2 regions of the Brevibacillus sp. M2.1A genome follow, and region 2 is predicted to be linked to the other one. Evidence: riboswitches for the same ligand, from Rfam matches in the RefSeq annotation. Region 2 holds a riboswitch; the other holds the start of a gene.
The links. A riboswitch is a leader RNA that binds a small molecule or an ion and turns the genes downstream of it on or off. The one in region 2 is predicted to bind S-adenosylmethionine.
Positions count from the first base shown of each region.

Region 1: another riboswitch for S-adenosylmethionine. It lies ahead of HP567_RS27050 (2,3-diketo-5-methylthiopentyl-1-phosphate enolase); the one in region 2 lies ahead of HP567_RS28250 (sugar ABC transporter substrate-binding protein).

Region 1 covers NZ_JABSUY020000001.1:5,669,446-5,674,177, reverse strand. Annotated here, with positions in the region: gene HP567_RS27065 (1,2-dihydroxy-3-keto-5-methylthiopentene dioxygenase) at 1-291, opposite strand, end outside; gene HP567_RS27060 (methylthioribulose 1-phosphate dehydratase) at 305-961, opposite strand; gene HP567_RS27055 (2-hydroxy-3-keto-5-methylthiopentenyl-1-phosphate phosphatase) at 965-1,633, opposite strand; gene HP567_RS27050 (2,3-diketo-5-methylthiopentyl-1-phosphate enolase) at 1,630-2,844, opposite strand; SAM riboswitch class I at 2,930-3,107, opposite strand; gene HP567_RS27045 (sigma-70 family RNA polymerase sigma factor) at 3,238-3,756, shown strand; gene HP567_RS27040 (anti-sigma factor) at 3,756-4,732, shown strand, end outside.
Region 2 covers NZ_JABSUY020000001.1:5,927,574-5,932,305, forward strand. Annotated here, with positions in the region: gene HP567_RS28245 (sugar ABC transporter ATP-binding protein) at 1-880, opposite strand, end outside; gene HP567_RS28250 (sugar ABC transporter substrate-binding protein) at 974-1,996, opposite strand; SAM riboswitch class I at 2,367-2,486, opposite strand; gene HP567_RS28255 (ATP-binding protein) at 2,688-3,941, shown strand; gene HP567_RS28260 (hypothetical protein) at 4,100-4,732, opposite strand, start outside.

The sequences.
Region 1 (4,732 bases), 260 kb from region 2:
GCCCTTGAATTTCACCAACAGCTCGTCGAGATTAGGTGTTTTGTCAGAGAGGACGATAATGTCCGCTGTCAAGTAACCGCGACGTTGGCTGATTGCATCGATTTCCGGTTTAAAGGTGTCGAGAATCTCTTGTTTCTCCTCGTCTGTCGGGCTGTAGTTATCACGGTGCTTTGGATCAAGGCGATCCACGCCCCATTTTTCATAAATGATCTCTTGGGTATCCAGGAAGGAGACAACTTCCTCGGGTGCGGAAATGTACTCATTGTTGTCGTGAAAACGAATTTGTGCCATCGTTTATTCCTCCTTAATTGGTGGTTGTAGTGGACACGACTGCTTGGCGCAATTGCAGCCAGCGGGCGTGATACTCGAATAGGAACTCAAAAGCTTCCAGGTGGCGCTTAGCCTCGAAGTCATTGCCGCCCCACGTGTAGATACCGTGGTTACGGATGAGTACGCCGGGAACTTCTGGTGTAATCACTTTTTCAATTTCGGTAGCCAAGGTCGGAATATCAGCAAAGTTCTCAACAATCGGAACAGTAATGCGTGCGTTTTCTTCCCAGATTCCGAGTCCCTTGATCAGCTCTTGTCCTTGTATGGAGAAAGCCCGTTGTCCAAAGTACAGCTCGGAAATGAGGTTGTTCCATACGGTATGGACGTGGAAGCAAGCCCCTGCCTTCGGGAACGTTTTGTATACGACGGCGTGGATGAGTGTTTCTGCGGACGGCTTGAGAGCAGTTTCATCCACTGGACGAGAGTCTTGATCCACAACCAGGTAATCTTCGGGGGACAGCTTGGTTTTGTCTTTGCCGCTTGCCGTTACAGCAAATTGCAAGGGATCGTTTTGTATTTTAATAGAGAGATTGCCACTGGTGCCGGGAAACCAGTCCCGGCGGGCAAATGTCAGCTTGGCGTCATCCAGACGGCGAAAGGCATCCAGACGTTGTTCGAGTGTTGCAGTCATGAATTAGACGACCTCCTGTTGGACTTGCTGTAAAATGCGAATCACATCGTGGAACGTGGCAAACTTGCTATGCGGCAATTGCAGCTCTTCCGCCTTGTCAGCGAGGAAGGAACGGGCAATCACATAGTCAGCGATTTTGGCTCCAGCCAAATCAGTGATGGAGTCGCCGATGACGATGCGGAAATGAGTTGTTGGATCGTAACGACGGATGATGGTCGTCTTGCACATGCCGCAGCCGTTCGTGCAATGTTCATCGCAAGCGTTGGGCCACGTAATGGTGATACGCTCGCCGCTGAAATCACTGCCATTACAGTAGATCGGCACATCGGTAAGATCGAAGGGTGCCAGGATAGGCTCCAGAAAAAAGTCGATGCCGCCACTCGTGATCAACAGCTCGATGCCTTCTGCGCGGCAATAGCTCACAAATTCAGCAAATCCCGGGCGAATGGTCGCTTCATGGACAATAAAATCGATAATGTCCTGGCGCAAGGAGGAGGGCAAGAGTTGAAACAGCTTGCCAACCCCTTCCTGAACGCTTATTTTTTGCGAAAGGATTTGCTCCGTCAAGCCTTCCCACTCAGGGGGAGCAAACTTGCGGACAATCGCTACAATGTTGTCTTTTTCGGTAATCGTTCCGTCGAAATCGCAGAACAGGACGAGCTTCTTGCTCATCGTGCGCCACCCCACTTTTCCAGAGCGATCGCCAGCTCTTGTGATTCAGCAGCAGCCTCTTCCAATGTTCGACCTGCGGTGACTGCCTCAATCGCGGCAACGAAAGCTTTTGCTCCTGCGGTTGCTCCACCAGGATGACCGTGGATTCCGCCCCCTGCATTGACGATTTGATCGATACCGAAGTCTTGATACAGCTGTGGAACCAGCCCCGGATGAATGCCGGCAGATGGAACCGGGAAGGAACGTCGTACACCATTCAGTGGGTCAGTCAAATGCTTGGCGAGCTGCAACGCTTCTGTTTTGTCCAGGGCGACATTGCCGTACGGAGACGGGAAGAGTACCAAATCTGCCCCAGCTACACGCATCAACGTGCCGAGTAGAAGCGGGGTGGCGATACCGTAGTCAGGTGAAGGATAGTAAGCCCCTGCCAAAGCCGGATGTGCCATGATCGGTACGTGTACATCAGGATCGGCTGCCAAACGGTGCAGAGCATCGAAGCCAAACGCCAGCACGTTGAACAAAAGGCAGTCAGCACCCGCCTCTACCGCACGCTTCGCTTTTTCGTTCAGCTCATGCACAGGTCCAGTCAGGTTGGCTGCATAGAGGACGGGCTTGCCTGTTTCGGCTTCGGTCTCCTGGGAGATCTGCTTAAACGCTTTGATCCGTTCGATAAAAGGAGCGCGGTCGTCTGCAAAGAAGATTTCGTCATCTTTCACGAGATCAACTCCGCCCAAGGCTTGTGCTCGGAATTGTGTCTTCAAATCGTCGAAAGGAAGACCCAGGCACGATTTGAAAATGCTCATCAAGAGTGGACGGTCATGTGCCCCTAAACGTTCGCGCAGACCATCAATGCCGAACTTCGGTCCAGGAAAGGCCTGAAGGAATGAGTCAGGGAAAACAACGTCAACGAGCTTGATTTTGCCATCCATCGACAGTTTACCGAATATTCCGGTCAACAAGGATGGAATGTCTGCTGTAAAATTGCGAGTCGGATAGCTAACGGTAATCAGACCGCGTGTTTCTCCGTTTTCCAGTGTCGCAATCGGTGTCGCGCTCACGGCTTCACCGAGATAAGGCGCTAGCTCAGCTTGCTTGGCAAGCGGCAGGTCCGTCCAGGAACCGACTGTCATGCCGACAGCAATGGCTTGCGCTTTCTTGTTCAAGTCTTTTGCTTGTGTGAGATAGGTGACGAGGATACGTTGTTCACTCATGGTACGCCTAATCCTCCTTGAATTATTAAAAAAGCCTCCCCATTGAGCGGGGAGGCGGTTGTCGACTATGAAAGCGTCTCGTCTCCTCTCATCTCTCGGGTCAGTAGCCGAAACGAGCCCAAAGTGCTCGATCTCGACTCTTATCCGTTGGAATTAGCACCGTTTCGCTATCCAAGGTACGCAATTATGAGCGTACGAATCATGGTATAGCGCCGGTTGCCGGGCATCATAGGGCCAGTCCCTCAGCCAGCTCGCGATAAGAGTTATTCGTTTCCCCCATGATATGACGTTCATTGTCAGGAGTCAATCTTTGTTTTTGCAGAGAATGTGCAGCAAGTTATGAGAAAAATGAGACTAAGGTGAAACTTTTTGGCAATTCCTTCGTGGTAAGGGATGAAGGGGTGTGAACGGTTTGGGAAAGTAGGTCTGGAGGATGTGTACCAGCTGCATGTAAACGATATTTACCGCTATCTTTTCCGGCTGACACGAGATGAGAAGCTGGCAGAGGATTTGACACAGGAAACCTTTTGTCGCGCCTTCTCTTCCTTGGACGACTACCGTGGGGAAAAAGTACGGCCCTGGCTGTTCAAGGTGGCCTATCACGCTTTCGTGGATGGTTATCGTAAGAGGACGAAACAACGATTTGCGTTTGTAGAAGCCCTGCCAGAAAGACCTGATCATTCGGCTGTTGATCCGGCTGAGCATGTCGTGAATCAGGAGCTGTGGGAAGTGGCCCACGACTATTTGGAGAAGCTTCCGGAAAAGCAGAGACAGGTCATTTTGTTGTCTGCATTGCAGTTTTCCTATGCGGAGATGGCAGAGGTACTCGGGATTGAGCTGGCAGACGTCAAGCGTTCCTTGTTTCGGGGACGACAAAAGATGCGGCAGTTGTGGAGGGAGGAAAGCCAGTGATGAACAAGGATGAGAATCATCGCGAGCAAAGGCTGCTTGCTTATTTGCGTGGGGAAATGGCGGAAGAAGATTCAAAACTATTCGAGGAAGAAATAGCGGCTGACGTGGAGTACGCACAGCGGTTGGAAAGGCTTTTGTTGGGGGAAGAAACGGGGGAGGACAAGGTGAAAATAAACCAGCCTGAAGCACTGTCGGCTGAAAAACAGCGTGCCATTGTGCGCCGGGGGAAATGGAAAAATCGGTTGTCCAACGCTGGGTTCACCATAGGGCTTCCCTTTTTGGCCGGAGTTGTGTTGCTGATTTTGAATGGCTGGGTCGGGTCGCTGATGCATGAAGATCTGTTCCGCGTTGCGAAGTCGATAGTCAATTTTACTCAGCCAGGTGTGAGAGTGGGTAGTAGTGGCTCGCAGGTCGGATTGCTGTACGGAAACATCAGCATGGAACTACGTGAGCGGGTTGGGGGGGAAGAAAAGGTCGCTGGTCGTTTTGAGAGTACGAATGTGCTATGGAACGTAAATACGAAGCCGCAATGGACGAACGGGGTTAGGGAACAGAAGCTGTATTTCCGTTATCCGACAGACGGGGAAATGGGGGATACGGAATCTCGCACTGCACCTGCCTGGACAACGATGGAGAAGCTACCTGAGGGGACCGTTTCTCAGCTCGCGATTTCCTTCGATCACTTCCTAACATACGAGGAGTACTATGAATTGGTTTCCCGCCATGTCACCTCTTCGGGACAAGATACGGTTTGGTTTGCGGTAGACACAGGGGTGGAGCGAAAGCAAGCAGAAGACGATGGGGCAAATCGATTTCTCGGTCCCGGGTACGTGTGGGGATTTGCGCAGCATGAACTGGATTACGGAGATGCGCCCATTCGGGTAAACGGGGAAGGGAACAGAAGAATGGCCGCCTACTTAGAAGAGATGAAGTACTTATCTGAGCAAGAAGATCTGGCTCGCGATGTCGGCAGATC
Region 2 (4,732 bases):
TCTTCCCTGCCCCGACTAGACCGACGACACCCACGATCTCTCCCTCGCGCACCTGCAGGTCGACTCCGTGTACTTTGCCGCCAGCTACACCTGACGCCTCAAAAATCGTTTCGCCAATCGGCACTTCGAGCTTCGGGAACTCCTCGTCAAAGCTTTTGCCCAGCATGTTCGCAATCACTTCGTCCATGTTGGTATTCACCGTGTCTGTGGTCATGACGTGCTGTCCATCGCGCATGATCGTGATCCGATCACAGATTTCAAAGATTTCCGGCAGGCGGTGGGAGATATAAATGATCCCGACTCCAGCTTTTTTCAACTGCGCAATGATTTGAAACAGCCGCTCGCTCTCCTTCGTGCTCAACGGCGCTGTCGGTTCATCGAAAATAACGTACTTCGCCTTTTGGACGGTCGCCCGTGCAATCAAAATCAATTGCTTTTCCGACAGCGTACATTCCTCGACGAGCATCCTCACCGGAATGGAAAAGCCGAAGTTTTTTAAAATCTGCTCCGTTTCGTTGTACAAGCTCTGCCAGTTGATCAGTCCTTTGGTTTTCGCCTGGACGAGCTGGTCCGCCAATATGTTTTCGGCGACGCTCAAATACGGGATCAAGGCGGTGTCCACTTCCTGATATACACATTGGATGCCCTGTGCTTTGGCATCCTGCGGCGAATTGATCGTCACAGCCTGTCCATCGATGGTGATCGTACCGCCATCTGCCTGATACGCTCCCGTGAGGATTTTCATCAGGGTACTCTTTCCCGCGCCATTGGCTCCGAGCAGTGCGTGAACCTCTCCTGCACGCACCTCAAAATTGACGGATCGCAGGGCAGGAACCCCAGAAAATTGCTTCGCCATCCCTTTCATCTGCAATGTGGACATGTTTCACACCTCCTGTTTACCTGCGTGTTCCCACCTCTATAAGGAAAAATCCCGTTGACGGTTACAGCTCAACGGGAAAAGCCAATTTGGTTCTTACTTGCCCCACTCTTTTACGTATTGGGACAGGTCGCCCATCGTTACTTTTTTATCCTTCGGCAGGTCCTCTTGTTTCACCAGCACTGGGGTTAGCTTCACGTTGTCTGGCACCTGCTCGCCTTTGATTTTTTGGAACACGGTTTGGGCATGGATGCGTCCGATATTGGATGGGTCTACTGCTGCCGTCGCTGCCCACGGAGAGTTTTCCGCCTGGATCATTTGCAGATCCTCATCGCTCAAATCGATGGAGTATACTTTGATTTCCGTACGGCCTGCTTGCTGGATGGCGCGTGTCGCCCCTTTGGCAAATTCATCCCATGCCGCCCATACCGCTGTGATGTCGCCTTTGTTCGGATACTTTTTCAAGATTGCTTCCATCTGCGTTTGTGTATCGAGAGCCGTATTGTTGGTAGCAGAACCGAATGCCGCAATCTCTTTCAAATCCGGATATTTCTTCTGGAAAGCTTCATAGGTCACTTGGCGCTTTTCCATAGGCGCAAAGCCAGCTACCCAAATCTTCACAATATTCCCTTTGCCGTTTGTATCTGCCGCCAGCTTCTCCAGGCTCAGCTCTGCCAACTTATTGTCATCCTGCGCCACAACTGGCACACCCGGAATGTTGATGTCTGTATCAAATAGAACGACCGGAATTTTTTTATCCACGGCCTTTTGCGTGCCCTGCTGCAACGCTTCCGCCGTACCATGATCAATCAGAATGCCGTCGAACTTTTGGTTCACAGCCGCATCGAGATTGGACGCCATTTTTGCCAGATCGGTATCTGCATTGAAAACGGTCAACTCGCCGCCGTTTTTCTCCACCTCTGTCTTCACGCCATTGATGTATTGTGCAGAAAACGTTCCTACGTTCTGACGCATGATCAATGCGATTCTCTTCGCCTTCTCTCCCGAAGCACCGCCGTTTGTGCTGCCGGTTCCCGTTGTTGCCCCGCTGCCGCATGCCGTCACAAGAACAGATGCTGCCAAAACAAGTGATGTGATCAGACCGAGTTTCTTTTTCATTGAGATGTTCCCCCTTTTTCTTTTTAAAACACATAACAAAATTAAAAATTTTGTTTCCCCTCATTCGATCGAAGCTTCTTTTGATTTCACTTTCAAAAAGGAAAAAAACTTCGTAGAAGAAGCGCATTTCCAGTCCAAGCGCCTCTGGGGCCCATCTCAGCGTAGGAAGAAATAGCGGCTTCACTTATGAAATCCTTCCTGAACCTTCTGCGTTTGAAGCGCTCCCGCTATTTCTTCCGAAGCGGACAGTCTTCACTCACAGCGGGGCGGAGGCCGAAGCGTAGACTGGAAATGCGCTTCTTCCCCACGACAGCTACGCAAAAAATCCTCTTTCACAGAGAAAGAGGACAAAAATCGACAAGATTCTCGCCTCTTATCTGTCAGGTATTCTACCTGTTGGAGTTAGCACCTTGGCTCGAAAGAACGCATTCTCTCGTGCTAGGTTGCCGGGCTTCATAGGGCCATTCCCTCAGCCTTCTCTTGATAAGAGTTGTTTCTATTTTCAAAACGTTTGTATAAGTATATACAGAATATAATCTGGCAATTACCTATCTGTCAACTAGGTTTACGAAACAATTTTCTTGATAAATATTCCAGTTTCTTCTGTAACATCAAGAGGGATTTTGTTGTGTCTTGTCGAATTATCGTAGATTGATACAAGCCTAGCAAATATTTGCGATGGGGATGCTACATGAGTCTATTAAAAGAAGTCATTCTTCAATGGTGTTTCGCCATTATCCCGTTTGTGTTTTTCAACATTTATTACCGTGACAAAATGAGGAACTACAGCCGTTCCTTTATTGTCATCACCAGCTCAGCCTGCATGTTTCTCGCGATGACCTTCGCCCCGAGTGTCACGAATGGCATGTTTTTTGATATCCGACATGTCATCATTCTTTTCGGACTGGTTTATGGCGGAGTCGAGATTGCCTTGCTCCTTCTGATTGAAGCCTTGGTTTATCGGTACTACCTCGGTGGCGAAGGAACATGGGTTGCCCTGCTGATCCTTACAGTCAATTTTGTCATATCACTCTTTTTGTATCGACACTACAAAGCCAGTTATCGGAAAACACTGTATCTTTTTATGACGAGTGCGATTTTTTCTACGGTTGCTTTAGGGACTACCTATTACTTTTTTCCCACCTATGTAACTCAACACCTCGTTTACTACACCATAGTGATTCCTATTCAAAACTTTTTCGGCCTCTGGTTATTAATGTCGCTTTTCAGCAAATGCGTTTCGGATAAGGAGCTGTTTATCCGCCACGCGCAAAACGAAAAAATCCAGACGATGAGTCATGTTGCTGCATCGCTTGCACATGAGGTTCGCAATCCGCTGACAGCAGTCAAAGGCTTCTTGAAATTAATACAGGAATGTCCGGAAAATTTGGTAAAAGTCGATCAATACATTCGGATCAGTCTCGATGAAATCCAACGGACAGAAGCCATTTTGACCGAGTACCTTGCGATTTCCAAGCCGCTCAAGGAACGGCATGAAATCATTAATGTCAGTGAGCATCTGCATGCCATCCGCGAAGTGATGCTCCCCTTTGCCAATATGCATAACGTGGAGCTTACGCTGCAAGACTTTGAGAGACCTGTGACGATCAAGGCCAATCCAGATGAGTTCAAGCAAGTGTTGGTGAATTTCATCAAAAATGCCATTGAGGCATGCTCAGATATTTCGGACGGAAAAGTCTCCCTGGACTTGCTCATCGAGCGAAACAAAGCCCTATTGGTCATCAAGGATAACGGTGTCGGCATGGATGCAGGACAGATCAGCCGCCTCGGAACGATTTACTTTTCTACGAAAACAACCGGGACCGGTCTTGGATTGACGTACTCCTATCATGTCATCCATGCAATTGGCGGAACGGTCAATGTATCAAGCAAACCGCGAGTAGGAACCAAATTCACCATTATGCTCCCGTATAAGGCACAGTGACTTCATGCAGCTTTTGCAGAGGGACTGTGCCTTTTTCCATTCGATCGATAATGATGCAAATGACGGTCGGTTGCCCTTCCCCTCACGCTTTACTATGCAATTTCCGGGAAGACATTACGCAAAACAAAACACCAGGAGTTTCCCCCTGGTGTCTCTCTTTATTGGAATGGTAGCCATTCTCCCGTAATGGCATCCACATCCCCGTTGCTTTTCAGTATCTCCGCCGAATAGACCAAGATCGGTTGCTCTTGAATCCTATTGTTTTCAAGCGGGAATAGATAACGGGGACTGAGTGATTTATGTTGGAGATAAACCCGCGCCGCCTCTTCTGCTGAAATCACCTTGGACGCATCTGGGAAGGTCTCCTGCTCATGCGGGAATGTTAAATTCACCCCGATAATTTCTCCTGTCTGCCCGTCGATCGTGACCTTATAATACTGATCCGGCACCATTACGCCGTTTACTTCTCGGACAAATTTCAATTCAACCTGTCTGCCCATCACATAAATTTGCTCCTGCATCCGAACAGTCTTCACCCGTGAATCCAGATACGGCTCCAAAAACAAGATCGCTCGCTCCTGCAATTCTGCGACGGCAAGTGTCGGATCACCTTCTCGCAGCTCCGGATAAGATATCTTGAACGCTGCTGCCCGATTGTTGACAGTAGTCAGCTGCATGAATCGCTCTCCTTTTTTGGCCTGGTATTCCCGTTCGTTGTCTCCCATCATATAATCGGGCACATTACTCCCGGTAAATGTGAAGCCCTCCACCTTCTGACCGAAGAACTCCAT